DNA from 3 places in the Pseudoalteromonas sp. RWi3 genome. Region 3 is predicted to be linked to each of the others. Evidence: predicted binding sites of a transcription regulator. Region 3 holds the regulator's gene; each other region holds the start of a gene.
What was found. The regulator MetJ, encoded in region 3, represses methionine synthesis genes. The targets are predictions, from matches to a motif close to TAGACGTCTAGACGTCTA.

Region 1: a site for MetJ is predicted at 2,483-2,500, ahead of metA (homoserine O-acetyltransferase MetA). Genes of this name have one in related genera too.
Region 2: a site for MetJ is predicted at 3,894-3,911, ahead of metK (methionine adenosyltransferase). Genes of this name have one in related genera too.

What each region holds. Positions count from the first base shown of each region.
Region 1 covers NZ_JBHNYL010000030.1:7,922-13,281, forward strand. The annotation lists gene ettA (energy-dependent translational throttle protein EttA) at 1-901, opposite strand, end outside; gene ACFI4Z_RS18800 (M24 family metallopeptidase) at 1,075-2,379, shown strand; gene metA (homoserine O-acetyltransferase MetA) at 2,568-3,515, shown strand; gene ACFI4Z_RS18810 (homocysteine S-methyltransferase family protein) at 3,505-4,572, shown strand; gene metH (methionine synthase) at 4,582-5,360, shown strand, end outside.
Region 2 covers NZ_JBHNYL010000003.1:84,104-89,463, forward strand. The annotation lists gene ACFI4Z_RS06185 (LTA synthase family protein) at 1-1,910, shown strand, start outside; gene ACFI4Z_RS06190 (diacylglycerol kinase) at 1,964-2,365, shown strand; gene metK (methionine adenosyltransferase) at 2,641-3,792, opposite strand; gene tkt (transketolase) at 4,071-5,360, shown strand, end outside.
Region 3 covers NZ_JBHNYL010000011.1:103,592-108,951, reverse strand. The annotation lists gene priA (primosomal protein N') at 1-324, opposite strand, end outside; gene rpmE (50S ribosomal protein L31) at 557-769, shown strand; gene ACFI4Z_RS14265 (malic enzyme-like NAD(P)-binding protein) at 1,377-2,618, shown strand; gene metJ (met regulon transcriptional regulator MetJ) at 2,705-3,025, opposite strand; gene metB (cystathionine gamma-synthase) at 3,263-4,525, shown strand; gene metL (bifunctional aspartate kinase/homoserine dehydrogenase II) at 4,531-5,360, shown strand, end outside.

The sequences.
Region 1 (5,360 bases), on a different contig from region 3:
GTAACTCGCTAAACTGCGCCATACGCGCTTTAGACTTAGCTTGACGACCTTTCGGGTTTGAACGTACCCACTCAAGCTCTTGAGCAATTGATTTTTGGCGGGCTTTTTCAGATTTTTGCTCTTGCTGCAGGCGCGCATCTTTTTGTTCAAGCCAAGAAGAGTAGTTACCTTCCCACGGAATACCTTCACCACGGTCTAGCTCTAAAATCCAACCTGCTACGTTATCTAGGAAGTAACGGTCATGCGTTACCGCCACAACGGTGCCTTCGTAATCATGTAAGAATCGCTCAAGCCAGGCAACTGATTCAGCATCTAAGTGGTTAGTTGGCTCATCGAGAATAAGCATGTCTGGCTTTTCAAGTAATAAACGACAAATCGCGATACGACGACGCTCACCACCTGATAACACTTCAACTTTAGCATCCCAAGGAGGCAGGCGAAGTGCATCAGCAGCACGTTCTAATACGTTATCAATGTTGTGGCCGTCATGGGCTTGAATGATGGCTTCTAGTTGGCCTTGCTCTTTGGCTAGCGCGTCAAAGTCAGCATCTTCCATCGCGTATTCGTTGTACACTTCATCAAGACGACTTAATGCGTTTTTAACTTCACTGACCGCTTCTTCAACGGTTTCGCGCACGGTTTTGCTTTCATCGAGTACCGGCTCTTGCGGTAAGTAACCGATTTTAATACCAGGCTGAGGGTGTGCTTCACCTTCAAACTCTTGATCAACACCAGCCATAATGCGCAGCAAGCTTGATTTACCTGAGCCGTTTAAGCCAAGTACACCAATTTTTGCGCCAGGGAAAAAATGCAATGAGATATCTTTTAAGATAGTGCGCTTTGGTGGCACAACCTTAGATACTCGACTCATCGAGAAAATAAACTTATCAGGTAAAACCATGGAGGAAAGCCTTCAAATAATAATAAAAATTTCAATGTTGTATTGTAGTTGTTGAGGGGTGAAACAGTCAACGAATGGGGCGTTGAATATATGTTTATCGTTTTATCTTGTTAAATGTATAGTTTTATCTGCGTGTGCTAACGTATTTAAACCACAACAAAATAAGAAAAAATATGACAATACACACACTAATCGTAACGGTCGCTTTATTTATATTGAGCGTAATAACCCCTAATGCGCAGGCAGTTGATTCACCTTGGCCTGAAATAAGAAAACAACGTATAAATCAACTGCTTCCAAATGCCTTAAAAGCAGCTGATGTAGATGCTTGGCTCGTCGTATGTCGAGAAAACAACAATGATCCACTGGCGGATCATATAGGTTGTGAAAACGCAGGTTCACCAGCGGCTTATTTATTCTATGTTGAAAAAGGAAAGTTTCATTCCGTTGCTTACTCTCCTTCAAGCGAAGCAAAGGCACTTGATGAGCTTGATATACACGAAAAGGTTATATCGGTACCTCGCAGTGTGTCCGCATTAAAATACGCCGCTGAGTTTATAAACACGCAATCGTTTCGTCGAATTGCAATAAATGTATCCGATCTTAATGCACAGGCCGATGGGCTATCGCACTCGCAATATAAGCAACTGACTAGTTTATTAAGTGCTGAGCAGGCTGAGAAGTTAATATCATCTGAAGAGGTGGTTTATCAATGGCTATCAATCAAGTTACCGGCTGAAGTTGAAATAATGAAAGAAGCTGCGATGCTTTCAGCAAAGTGGCAACTAGAAGCATATAGCATTATTGTTCCTGGTAAAACGACCGATGCAGAAGTGGCTAAATTTTTAAAAATGAAAATGAAAGCTCATGGGGTCACGGATGCTTGGGCTGCAGACCAAAACCCGAATGTAAATTCAGGCCCTGACCGAGGCCACTCTCATTCTACCGATAAAGTGATTATGCCTGGTGATGTCATACAAATTGACTTTGGTGTAAAGCTTCATAATAAATGGGTAAGCGATATCCAACGCTTTGCATACGTACTTAGGGAAGGCGAAACGGCTGCGCCCGCCAATATTCAACAATACTGGGTGAACGCACGAGACAGTGGTTTTGCTGCTTTTAACGCAATGAAACCAGGTGTAAAGGGAATTGAGGTCGATGATGCGCAAACCGTATTAATGAATAAATACAATTCAGAACCAGTGCCTTGGAGTACAGGTCATCCTGTAGGATATGTTGCACATGACACGGGCCCTAACTTGGGGGGATCTCGAAGTGCACAAGTAAGGCCCGCATCTCAGCGTAAGCTTAAAGAGGGAATGGTGTTTGCTTTTGATGGTTTTTTCAGCTGGCGTTTAAGTAGCGATACTTTTAAAACCATCTCCGTTGAGGAAATGGCAGTCATCACTGCAAACGGTGCTGACTACTTAATACCGCCCCAGCAAAACTTAATTTTAGTGGGTAAAAGCCAATAAGCAGCTAGAAGTGTAGCTTAGTTCATGGAGGTCACGGTATACCTTAATAGTGGTTTAACGTGACCTATGACTTAGGGTAAAACCGACTTAAATAAAATTCATTTAGACATCTATACATCTAGAGGTTGAAATTTATCGCTAACCGTTCATAATTAACCATTGGTTAAAATGATGCGTGGAGTGAATGAATGCCTATTACAGTAAAGGATGAATTGCCTGCCATTGCAAAGCTACGTCAAGAAAACGTCTTTGTAATGCCAAAAACCCGTGCGAAAACGCAAGAAATTCGCCCGATGCGACTGGCTATCTTAAACTTAATGCCGAATAAAGTAGAAACTGAAGTTCAGTTTATTCGCTTACTGGCAAATTCCCCTTTGCAAGTGAATGTTGAGCTTTTACGCTTAGACACTCACCGTAGTAGCAGTAACTCTGAGCAACATTTAGACACCTTTTACCGTTATTTTTCAGAAGTAAAAGACAACAACTACGATGCCATGCTAGTAACTGGCGCACCGCTGGCGCATTTAGAATACGACGACGTTGCCTATTGGGATGAACTTAAAGTGATTCTCGATTGGGCTGAGCAACATGTTACATCGACTTTGTTTTCGTGTTGGGCGGCGCATGCAGGTTTATTTCATCACTACGGGTTAAAACGCGAATTAAAGCCTAATAAACTCAGTGGTGTATTTACTCATCATTGTTACTTTGAACACGCCGCGCTTACCCGTGGTTTTGATGATACCTTTGTAGTGCCACATTCTCGTTTTGGCCATATAGATATTGAAAAGATAAATGCCTGCGAAGATTTAGTTGTGCTCGCAGGTTCGGAGCAAGTGGGTGCATACTTACTTAAAAATAAATCGGGCAGTCAGGTCTATATTACCGGCCACCCAGAATACGATGCCGACACCTTAAAGGGCGAATACCAACGCGACCTAGCAAAAGGGCCTGACGCCGCAATCCCTGAAAATTATTTTCCTGATAACAACCCAGATAACGAGCCGTCGAAAACATGGCAAAGCCATGCCTTTTTGTTATTTTCGAATTGGTTAAATTACTATGTGTATCAAACCACACCTTATGATATTAATCTCGTTAGCCAAGCAGTAAGGACTAACAACTATGCCGAGTAATACAGTGAATAAACATGCAGAACTAACCGAGGCGCTAAAACAGCGAATTTTAATCCTCGACGGCGCTATGGGCACCATGATCCAAGAGCACAAATTAGAAGAACAAGACTACCGTGGTGAGCGCTTTAAAGACTGGCATGTATTAATTAAAGGCAATAACGACTTGTTAAGCCTGACTCAGCCTAAAATTATTGCTGATATTCATCGTGGCTTTTTAAATGCCGGTGCTGATATTATCGAAACTAACACCTTTAACTCGACCACCATTTCTATGGAAGATTACGACATGGCAAGCATCAGCCGTGAAGTAAACCTGGAGTCAGCCAAGTTAGCGCGCAGTATTTGTGACGAGTTCACCACAAAAAATCCTGAAAAACCACGTTATGTGGCAGGGGTGCTGGGGCCAACGTCAAAAACGTGCTCAATTTCGCCTGATGTAAATGACCCAGGTTATCGTAACGTGACATTTGATAAATTAGTCACGGCGTATGTTGAATCTACCCTTGCGTTAATGGAAGGCGGCGCTGATTTAATTTTGATTGAAACTATTTTTGATACTCTAAACGCCAAAGCAGCCTCATTCGCTGTTGAAGAAGCATTTGAACAAGCAGGACGTACATTACCAGTGATGATCTCAGGCACTATTACTGATGCATCGGGCCGTACACTGTCAGGGCAAACCACTGAAGCATTTTATAACTCCATTCGTCATATCAAGCCTATTTCTATCGGCCTTAACTGTGCCCTTGGCCCTGATTTATTACGCCAATATGTAGAAGAGTTGTCACGGGTATGCGAAACCTTTGTCTCTGTTCACCCTAACGCGGGTTTACCGAATGAGTTTGGTGAATACGATTTAGAAGCGCCAGAAATGGCAAAAGAGATCATTGACTGGGGTAAATCGGGTTTTATTAATATTGTTGGCGGTTGCTGTGGTACAACGCCTGCTCATATTAAAGCGTTTGCCAAAGGCCTTGAAGAGGTTAAGCCTCGCCAGTTACCTGAGCTTGAAGTGCGTATGCGCTTATCTGGCCTTGAAGCGTGTAACTTAAATTAGGAAACCGACATGACACAACAAATAGCAGTATTTACTAACGTCGGTGAGCGTACCAATGTAACCGGCTCAGCCATGTTCAAGCGATTGATCATGGAAGAAGATTATGAAACCGCCCTTAATGTTGCCCGTGAACAAGTTGAAAATGGCGCGCAAGTAATTGATATCAATATGGACGAAGCCATGTTGGACTCAAAAGCCGCAATGGTGAAGTTTTTAAACTTAATTGCCTCAGAGCCTGATATTTCTAAAGTACCTATCATGGTCGATTCCTCCAAGTGGGAAGTGATTGAAGCGGGCTTAAAGTGCATTCAAGGCAAGGCGATTGTTAACTCAATCTCACTAAAAGAGGGCGAAGAGCCGTTTATTCGCCAAGCTAAAATTATTAAGCGCTTTGGTGCCGCTGCTGTTGTTATGGCGTTTGATACTGATGGCCAAGCCGATACCGCCGATCGCAAGTATGAAATATGTGAGCGCAGTTACCGTATTTTGGTTGATGAAATAGGCTTCCCACCGGAAGACATCATTTTTGACCCAAACATATTTGCCGTTGCAACGGGTATTGAAGAGCACGATAACTACGCCGTTGAATTTATTGAAGGCACGCGCCGTATCAAACAAAACTTGCCCCATTGTAAAGTGTCGGGAGGGGTGTCGAATGTGTCGTTCTCGTTCCGTGGTAATAACCCTGTACGTGAAGCGATTCACTCGGTGTTTTTATACCATGCCATAAAAGCAGGCATGGACATGGGTATTGTAAATGCAGGGCAACTCGCTGTTTATGATGATAT
Region 2 (5,360 bases), on a different contig from region 3:
TTGCAGGTGTATTGCTCTTCATGAGCTTTCGTATTTTCTTCTTAGTATATTTTTATGATCATATTGCAGCACCTTTAGATGCAACAGCTCTATACAATACCTTAAAGACTGGTTTTGCTTTTGACTCAGCTGCGAGTGGGGTGTGTTTTAGTATTCCTTTTTTACTCAACTGCATCTTTCAGCCAATGCGGCTGGGGCACTGGGTTTCAAAAATTCGTATTTATACTGCGAGAGTATTTTTTAGTGTAATGCTCTTATTATGCATTACCAGCGTCACCTATATTTCTGAGTATGGTACACAATTTAACTACTTTATGTTTGAAGGGCTACATGATGATCAGCAGGCCATCGCATTAACTGCAATAAAGCAATACAAACCTTGGGGAAGCCTTATAAGTTTAGTGCTTCTGCTGTTTATTGCGTTTAGATATTGCAAACATGTTGAACAAACTAGCCTTGGTTTTTTATCGCGCATTTATACTGCTTGTAAATGGAAACGCTCAATACTTGTTATTCTGATTACTGTGCTTTTTATCTGCGCTATTCGCGGCTCATTCGAATCCCGCCCGGCTTCGCGCAAGTGGTCAGCGGTGACTTCTGATGCGTTTGTAAATAACCTTGTGATTAACCCTTTTCGTAGCTTTGTGTATGCAATAAAAGACTATAACGAATTACAAAATCATGGAATAGATGGTAAAAACCCCTATTTGAGCTCAAATGCTGCACCACTCACTAATCCATTACTTGATTATCAGCAACACACAAAAGGAGCGCTTATTGACCCTCCATCACAGGTGTTTTTTATAATCATGGAAAGTTATGACTCGTGGCCTCTGCAGCAAAAGTATGCATCACTTAATGTGACTAATGAATTAAAAAACTTAGCTAGCAAGGGGATCTATTTAGATAATATGCTACCTGCTGCCAGCAGTACGATGAATTCACTTTCGAGTATTTTGTCTGGTATTCCATTTTCAGGTGTGAACATGAGCCGCATAGGCCCGCAACAACCTGCTAGTAAGCTTTCTTTTATTAATCAAATGGAGCGGCTTGGTTATACCAGTCAATTTTTTTATGGGGGATTACTCTCATGGCAAAATGTAGGTGAATATGTAGGATCGCAAGGTGTCGATAATATTTATTCCGCAACAGATGCTGGTGGTAAAGGCAGTGCGGGTGTATGGGGAATTGATGACGGTCAACTATTCGAACTAGCCGCGGCTAAAACCGAGCAGAAAAGTTTTAATGTAATTTTAAGCGGCAGTTATCATGGCCCGTTCAACTTAGATTTAGCGCAACTTGACTACCCATACGCATCTTATGATGATTACCCCGCAACAATACAATCGTTAGAAGGGGAATTATTAGACCCTTATGTGTTAGGGCATTTATGGTATGCAGATAAAATGCTGGGCGAGTTTGTGCGTAAAATGGAACAGCGTTACCCTGATGCACTTTTTGTGATCACGGGGGATCATTTTAGTCGTCGTTACCTACATAGCCGGCCTAATTTGTTTGAACTAACACACGTGCCAATGGTGATTTATGGGCAAGGAATTACACCTGATTTATTGTCATCGCAACACGTTGCAAGTCATATGGATATTGCGCCGACCTTACTTAATTTAATCGCGCCAAAAAATACAGCGTTTTATAGTATGGGCCAATCATTGTTAAGTGCTCAGGAACAGCGCACCGTTTTTGGTTTTCAAACTATTCGTCGCAATGAAAAACTCTGGAAGGGAGATTTAAAGGCGATTTACGAGTATTATAAGGTTAATGAACACGATAAAACTCAGTTAATGTCATTCAGTCCATCAGGGTTTGAATATATTGATGCTGATACAGAACAAGCTTATAATCGTTATATGGCCACTGCATGGCACTTGCTTATTCGTGGTATGGATTGAAACCTTGCTAGTAATACACCACAAAGTTAAAGCCGCTTTTAAAAGATAATAAAATGAATAAACCTGAAATAAATTTAGTTAATAAACCTAACGGCATTGGTATAGGCCGTATTATAAAAGCCACTCAGTGCTCTATAAAAGGGTTTAAAGCGGCTTTTAAAGAAGAGTCGGCCTTCAGAGCAGAGTTGGCATTAGGTGTAATTTTGTTGCCTTTATCGTTCTGGTTAGCGCAGTCTTTACAACATTGGGTGATACTCATTGTTAGCTTTTTATTTTTATTGATTGTTGAATTGCTTAACTCGGCTATTGAAGCATTAACGGACAGAGTGGGGGTTGAATATCATGTGCTATCAGGGCGCGCTAAGGACATAGCATCAGCAGCAGTAACCTTAGCTTTAATAGTCTTGTTTATAGTGTGGGGTGTTGCTGGATATGAAAAAATACTTACATTATAGGTTAGAAAGTTAGGTCAAACGTCACGGGCTTCGTAAGGCGGGCTTCGAATAGATCTTAGTACCTAGTCACTTTTAGCTATTATTTTATAATTACTTCTCTTCAGCGCAGCGTCTCTTAATCTCTTTGTGAATAAATTACTTTTAAATTTAATTGCGTGGAGTAGCGCATGCCTGATAGCAGCGAGTTTACCTCGCGACAAAAACGTAGAACATAATTTCTAGGCATAAAAAAAGCGCCAATTGGCGCTTTTTCTACATTCACACAAAGGCTGGAATTAAAGACCAGCTGCTGCGCGAAGTGCGTCTGCTTTATCTGTGCGTTCCCATGGGAATTCATCACGACCAAAGTGGCCGTAAGCCGCTGTTGGTAGATAAATTGGGCGCTCAAGATCTAGCATTTGAATTAAGCCGTAAGGGCGTAAGTCAAAGTGTTCACGAATAAGTTCGATTAAACGACTTTCTTCTAATTTGCTAGTGCCAAACGTTTCAACACTGATTGACGTAGGCTCTGCAACACCGATAGCGTAAGAAACCTGTAGCTCACACTTGTCAGCAAGACCAGCGGCAACCACGTTTTTAGCAACATAACGTGCAGCGTACGCAGCTGAACGGTCAACTTTTGATGGATCTTTACCAGAGAAAGCACCACCACCGTGACGTGCCATACCACCGTAGGTATCAACAATAATTTTACGACCTGTTAAACCACAGTCACCCATTGGGCCACCGATAACAAAACGGCCAGTTGGGTTGATAAAGAACTTCGTTGCGCTAGTAATTAGCTCAGCAGGAAGTACTGGCTTGATAATAGTTTCCATCACCGCTTCTACTAAGTCATTTTGTGAAATTTCTTCACTGTGCTGAGTAGAAAGAACAACCGCATCGATGCCAACAGGCTTACCATTTTCGTATGCAAACGTTACTTGTGATTTTGCATCAGGACGTAACCAGTTAAGCTCGCCACTTTTACGTACTTGCGCTTGGCGTTGAACTAAACGGTGAGAATACGTGATTGGTGCAGGCATTAGCACTTCAGTTTCGTTACATGCGTAACCAAACATTAAACCTTGGTCGCCAGCGCCTTGTTCTTCAGGGCTTGTACGGTCAACACCTTGGTTGATATCAGGTGACTGCTTACCGATTGTATTTAAAATAGCACACGAATCGGCATCAAAACCCATATCTGAATGAGTATAGCCAATTTCACGCACTGTTTTACGTGTGATTTCTTCGATATCAACCCATGCGCTAGTGGTGATTTCACCACCGACCATGACCATACCTGTTTTTACATAAGTTTCACACGCAACACGGGCATGAGAATCTTGCTCTAAGATGGCATCTAGTACCGCGTCAGAGATTTGATCCGCGATTTTATCCGGATGACCTTCAGAAACTGATTCAGAAGTAAATAAATGTTTTGCCATTGTATTTCTGCTCACAAATATTGCGCTTCACAAACGTCGGTAAGAGCGCTAAAAAATTAAGGGACGTATTTTATCTAAAACAAATATATTTTCATAGTAATTTTACGCCTAGACGTCTAAATAAAATTACTAATAACTTTTAGTTCTTAATAAACCTCCATTTTAGTCTAATTTATTAGGGGTTTTAATTGCACACTGCCCCTAGAATAAGTAAGAATGGGTGTTTCTAGTAAAACACACAATCAACCAGCGCAAATACAGTAAAGGTAGGAGAATTCATGCCGTCTCGCAAAGAACTTGCAAATGCTATTCGCGTCTTATCAATGGACGCAGTACAACAGGCCAAATCAGGCCACCCTGGAGCCCCTATGGGCATGGCAGATATCGCAGAAGTACTATGGCGCGATTATCTAAATCATAATCCAACTAATCCAGAGTGGGTAGACAGAGATCGATTTATACTCTCAAACGGCCACGGTTCAATGCTTATTTATTCTCTACTGCATTTAAGTGGTTATGACTTACCAATTGAGGAAATTAAAAACTTCCGTCAAATGCATTCAAAAACACCGGGTCATCCAGAATATGGTTATGCACCAGGTATCGAAACCACTACGGGCCCACTTGGTCAAGGGATCACAAATGCAGTCGGTATGGCGATTGCTGAAAAAGCATTAGCGGCTCAGTTTAACCGTGAAGGCCACGACATTGTTGATCACTTCACGTATACGTTCTTGGGCGATGGCTGCCTTATGGAAGGTATTTCTCACGAAGCATGTTCGCTTGCTGGTACTTTAGGCCTTGGCAAGTTAGTGGCATTTTGGGATGACAACGGTATTTCAATCGATGGTGAAGTCGAAGGCTGGTTCAGCGATGATACCCCAGCGCGCTTTAAAGCGTACGGCTGGCATGTAATCAGCGGTGTTGATGGCCATGATTCAGACGCTATTCGCACAGCAATCGAAGAAGCACGCAGCATCACAGACAAGCCAACACTAATTTGTTGTAAAACGGTGATTGGTTACGGTTCACCCAATAAATCAGGTAGCCACGATTGTCACGGTGCACCATTAGGTGAGGACGAAATTAAAGCAGCACGCGAGTTCCTTGGTTGGACTGGCGACGCATTTGACATTCCAGCTGACATTTACGCTCAGTGGGATGGCAAAGAAAAAGGTAAGCAACTTGAAGCAAGCTGGGATGAAAAGTTTGCAGCCTATGCAGCGGCACATCCTGAGCTAGCAGCAGAGTTTAAACGTCGTACAAGCGGCGAGTTGCCAGCTGATTGGAGCGAGAAATCACAAGCGTACATTGAGCAACTTGATGCAAATCCAGCAAATCCTGCATCACGTAAAGCATCACAAGATGCACTGAATGCATTTGGTCCTTTATTGCCAGAATTTATGGGCGGCTCTGCTGATTTAGCAGGTTCAAACCTAACAATTTGGAAAGGTTCTAAAGGCCTTGAAGCCAATGACGCAAGCGGTAACTACATCTACTACGGTGTGCGTGAGTTTGGTATGTCAGCAATTATGAATGGTATTGCGCTGCATAAAGGTTTTATCCCT
Region 3 (5,360 bases):
TAATGCGCCAGGTAACGCTATATGTATTGTTTCGCCCAATGGGTAACAATAATAACGAGCAGTAAAGCGCAATAAATCAAGATGTTGAGCAGACAAAATAGGCTTATCATCAATCACCTCTAAGAGTGCTTTAATCTTATCGGCGGGGACGTTTGTATTGTTTTTTAGTGCTAGTACTACAGCGACTTTTTTTTGATTACCAAATGGCACAATAACCCGCGAACCGACTTTCGGTGTGCCCGATAAACCATTAAGTTGTTCCGGTAGGCTGTAATCAAAAGTACGCTGTAGCGGGACTTTTATAGCAACTTCAACAAAACTCATAGCAACTCAACAATAACCAACAAGACAGCTAATGTACTAAAGTTACGATAAAAAACCTATCAGCAAATAAGCCGATTAAAGCTTTTGCTCATTTTATTAGCAAAAAATGCATTTAAAGCTTGTAGCGGGCGGGGTTGTTGCTTAAAATACGCGTCCAATTATTTTGATTTAAACGACGTATGGTGCCAGACTTCGGGTTTGGAGAGCGATGCGGCCTTAACTAGAGGTTTCTATGAAAGAAGGTATTCACCCTAAGTACGAAGTAATTTCAGCAACGTGTTCATGCGGAAATAAATTCGAAACAAGTTCTACTTTGTGTAAAGACATCCACTTAGACGTATGTTCTGCGTGTCACCCGTTTTACACTGGTAAGCAAAAGATTCTAGACACAGGTGGCCGTGTTGATCGCTTTAACAAGCGTTTCGGTTCACTTAGCAGCAAGTAATTTCTGCTTTTGTGTCGAGAAAAGCACCTTAGGGTGCTTTTTTTGTGCCTGTAATAAAGGAGCGCTGCTTTCGGTTGCCTTTATTTAAAACCGCAGCTTAAATTCAGCAAATATTCCATTCTGTACGGCTTTGTTGCCACCCTCAGCTGCACTTCGTATTTATTTTAGTTCTTTAAGTATTTCTAGTTTTTATAATGAATATAGTTTTAGACCAACAGACAAACTGTTTTTTATTCACTATATTGATTAAATAATACAACGTTTAATAATACCTTTTGTAACTAAAAGAAGCTAAATCATGGTGATTTGTTGTTATCGTCGGGAAATGTTCGTAATAAGCGCATTATTACAACCTAGTTGACGAATATTGGATATTTATTCAATTTAAGCTGGGTTTTTTGATGCTTTACTGATGTTTTAAAGATGGGTTTTTAGAATTATTTGCTAAAAATGCTGACAAAACGCATAAAATTAACTGATATAGCATATAACAGGATAGACCTGATATTGCTTGAATTTAATTATAATATCGGTATTGTTCTCAATTAAAGATATAGAACTGCTCTCTCACACTTAATTTAACTTACTTGCAGGATAAAATCGCGTTATGTCAGACTTTCGTGAACAAGCACTACATTACCATGCCCACCCCGTTCCAGGAAAAATCAGCATTGAACTTACTAAGCCAGCTGAAACCGCTAAAGATCTCGCTTTAGCATACAGCCCTGGTGTTGCTGAACCTGTTCGTGAAATTGCAGCGGATCCCGCTAATGCTTATAAGTATACAGGTAAAGGCAACATGGTTGCTGTTATCACAAATGGCACAGCAATATTAGGCCTAGGCAATTTAGGCCCTTTGGCTTCAAAACCGGTTATGGAAGGAAAAGCGTTGTTATTTAAACGCTTTGCTGGCTTGGATTCAATTGATATTGAAGTAAAGCATCGCACGACTGAAGATTTTATTAATACCGTGGCTAATATTGCTGATACGTTTGGTGGCATTAATCTTGAAGATATTAAAGCACCTGAGTGTTTTGAGATTGAAAAAGCACTGATTGAGCGCTGTAGCATCCCAGTATTTCATGACGACCAGCACGGTACTGCGATTGTTACGGCCGCAGGTATGATCAATGCTTTAGAAGTTCAAGGAAAAAACATTGAAGATGCGATCATTGTTTGTTTAGGCGCAGGCGCAGCTGCAGTAGCATGTATGGAGCTATTAATTAAATGTGGCGCGCTTCGTGAGCACATTTATATGCTTGACCGTAAAGGCGTAATTCACACGCGTCGTGATGATCTTAATGAATATAAACAATTGTTCGCGAACAACACTGATAAGCGTACTTTACAAGACGTTATTGCTGATGCTGATGTATTTGTAGGTGTGTCAGGGCCAAACTTATTAGCGCCTGAAGATTTAAAGCTAATGGCTGATAAGCCAGTGATTTTTGCTTGCTCTAACCCAGATCCTGAAATTAATCCGGCACTAGCTCACGGTGCTCGTAGCGATCTTATTATGGCGACAGGTCGTTCTGATTACCCGAACCAAGTTAATAATGTTTTATGTTTCCCATTTATTTTCCGCGGTGCGCTTGATGTTCGTGCAAGCCAAATCAATGATGAAATGAAAATTGCAGCGGTAGATGCTATTCGCAGTATTGCAAAAGAGCCTGTTCCTGCTGAAGTACTAACTGCTGCAGGTGTTGATAAATTAGAATTTGGCCCTGAGTATATTATTCCAAAACCAATGGATCCGCGTTTATTACCGCGTATTGCTAAAGCAGTAGCGCAAGCGGCGATTGATTCAGGTGTTGCGCAAATCGATATGCCTGAAAACTATATGGCTTAGGTTGAAACGATCTGACAATAAAAAACCTCAGTAACTTACGCTACTGAGGTTTTTTTGTATCCAATTCCTGAAGGCAGGAATGTAGCTTAATCTTCGTTAAGAATAGGTACTTCAAGCCCCATCTCAAGCATGATTTTCTTCACTTCTTCAGGTACTTTCTCTGGATTGTCTTTACGTAAGTCGTCGTCATTAGGTAACGGCTGGCCAGTAAACGCATGTAAAAATGCTTCACAAAGCAATTCACTGTTGGTTGCGTGTCTTAAATTATTAATTTGACGACGCGTGCGCTCATCCGTTAAAACTTTAAGCACGTTGAGTGGAATAGATACGGTGATCTTTTTCACTTGTTCTGATTTTTTACCGTGTTCTGCATATGGGTGAATATATTCACCATTCCATTTAGCCATAAGAAGTATCGTTGCCTCAGGTTATTAATTGTTTGCATCGCCGAGTTGCTTTGCAAAGATGCGGGAAATTCTATCGTTTTAAAAAAGATAGTCAAACACTTGTTATTTAGCCATCTAGCTCGCTAAGTTTCTTTACTTCTATAAATGTAAGGTCTGTACCATAAATTCTTTGACTTATGTGAGTTGATCATCTAACCTTTTAGACGTCTAAACATCCATTTAATTGTAGGTGACGTTATGAGTCAAAAAAACAAAGCAACTATCGCGGTACGAAAAGGCATCGACGCTGATAAACATCATGGTGCAGTTGTGCCTCCTCTACATCTATCAACGACCTATTCATTTGCTGATTTTGATACAAAACGTCAATACGATTATGGCCGCAGCGGCAACCCAAACCGTGATATTTTAGCGGAAACTCTGGCTGAGCTTGAAGGTGGCGCTAAGGGGATTATTACAGCCACAGGTATGTCGGCAGTGCATTTAGCGACTCAGTTACTTAATAGTGATGATACTTTAGTCATTCCTCATGACTGTTATGGCGGCAGCTACCGTTTATTTACTTCGCTTGAGAAGCGTGGTTTATTAAAATTGGTGGTGTTAGATTTAACCAAAGCTGAGAACCACCAGAAGATCCTTGAAATTAAACCTAAATTAATTTGGATTGAAACACCGAGTAATCCAATTTTACGGCTAACGGATATTAAAGCGATTACTGCGATTGCTAAACAGTGCGGTGCGCTTGTTGGCGCTGATAACACCTTTTTATCGCCGGCTTTACAAAATCCGATTGAATTTGGTGTAGATATTGTTGTGCATTCGACCACTAAATATATCAATGGTCACTCAGATGTTGTGGGCGGTGCTGTAATTGCAGCTAATCAAGAGCTAGGCGATGAACTGGCATGGTGGGCTAATAATATTGGTATTACCGGCGCGCCGTTTGATAGTTACTTAACGTTGCGAGGCTTGCGTACGTTAAATGTACGTTTGCGTCAGCATCAAGAAAATGCATTTGTTATAGCGCAGTATTTAGAAGATTCACCTTATGTAAGCCAAGTTTATTATCCTGGCCTTGAATCGCACCCGCAACACGAATTAGCAAAACAGCAACAACGCGGTTTTGGTGGCATGGTAAGTTTTGATATTAAAGGCGATTTAAATGACGCCGCAGCCTTTTTAACAAGCCTAGAAGAATTTAGCTTAGCGGAGTCGTTAGGTGGCGTTGAAAGTTTAATTTGCCACCCTGCTACCATGACTCATGCAGGTATGGATGCTACAGCACGTTTAGAGGCGGGTGTCGGCGATACACTAATTCGTATTTCAGTCGGTATTGAAGATGTTAAAGATTTAGTTGCTGATCTAGAGCGCGTATTTAATAAAGTAAAGCCGGGTCAGGGCAATGTGAACACAGCGACTCAAAAAGTAGGACAATCAGTTCAGCAAGATGAACAATCAAGCTCATTTAAACTAACGCCTGCACATACGGCATTGTGGTAAGAATAATGGTTAATATAGTACATAAATTTGGTGGTTCGAGCTTAAGTTCGCCAGAGCGTTATCAAGCAGTCGCAAATATAATTTTAGCTAATAGCGAAGTGGGTGATTGCGTTGTTGTTTCTGCTGCAGGCAAAACAACGAATACTTTGGTTAAGTTGTGGCAAAGTTACCAGCAGGGCGATCTACAAGCTGTTAGCGATATTTTATTATTGTTAGATAATCACCAGCGAACCTTGATTGAGCAGCTACTAACTGCGCAAGTAAAACAGCAGGCTCTTAGCTTATTACAGCAAGAGTTGGCAATATTGGCTGAACAAGCAAAGCAGCAGTCCTTGGCTGAATCAGCATTGCTTGCTCATGGTGAAGTATGGTCTGCGAGATTACTTGCAAGTTACTTACAGCAATTAGGCTTAGCTGCAAAAGATATTGATGCGCGTCAACTCTTTACCTTAAACGATGGGCAGTTACTGCATCAAAAGAATCAACAAGCCTGTATCGATTTAATAACCAAGCAGCATATTAATGTGGTTACAGGTTTTATTGCCAGTGACTGCCAAGGTGAAACCATTACTCTAGGGCGTAATGGCAGTGATTACAGTGCTACACTATTAGGCAGTTATTGCCATGCGCAGCAAGTGTCTATTTGGACCGATACCCAAGGCGTATTTAGCACAGACCCCCGTAAGGTAAATAAAGCGCTTAAATATTCAAAAGTGTGTCGTGGTCAAGCAAATTTATTAGCACGCCTAGGCAACCCAGTTTTACATGCCAAAACATTATCACCGTTAAAAAATACAGATATAAAGCTGGTTGTACGCAGTAGTTTTGATACTGA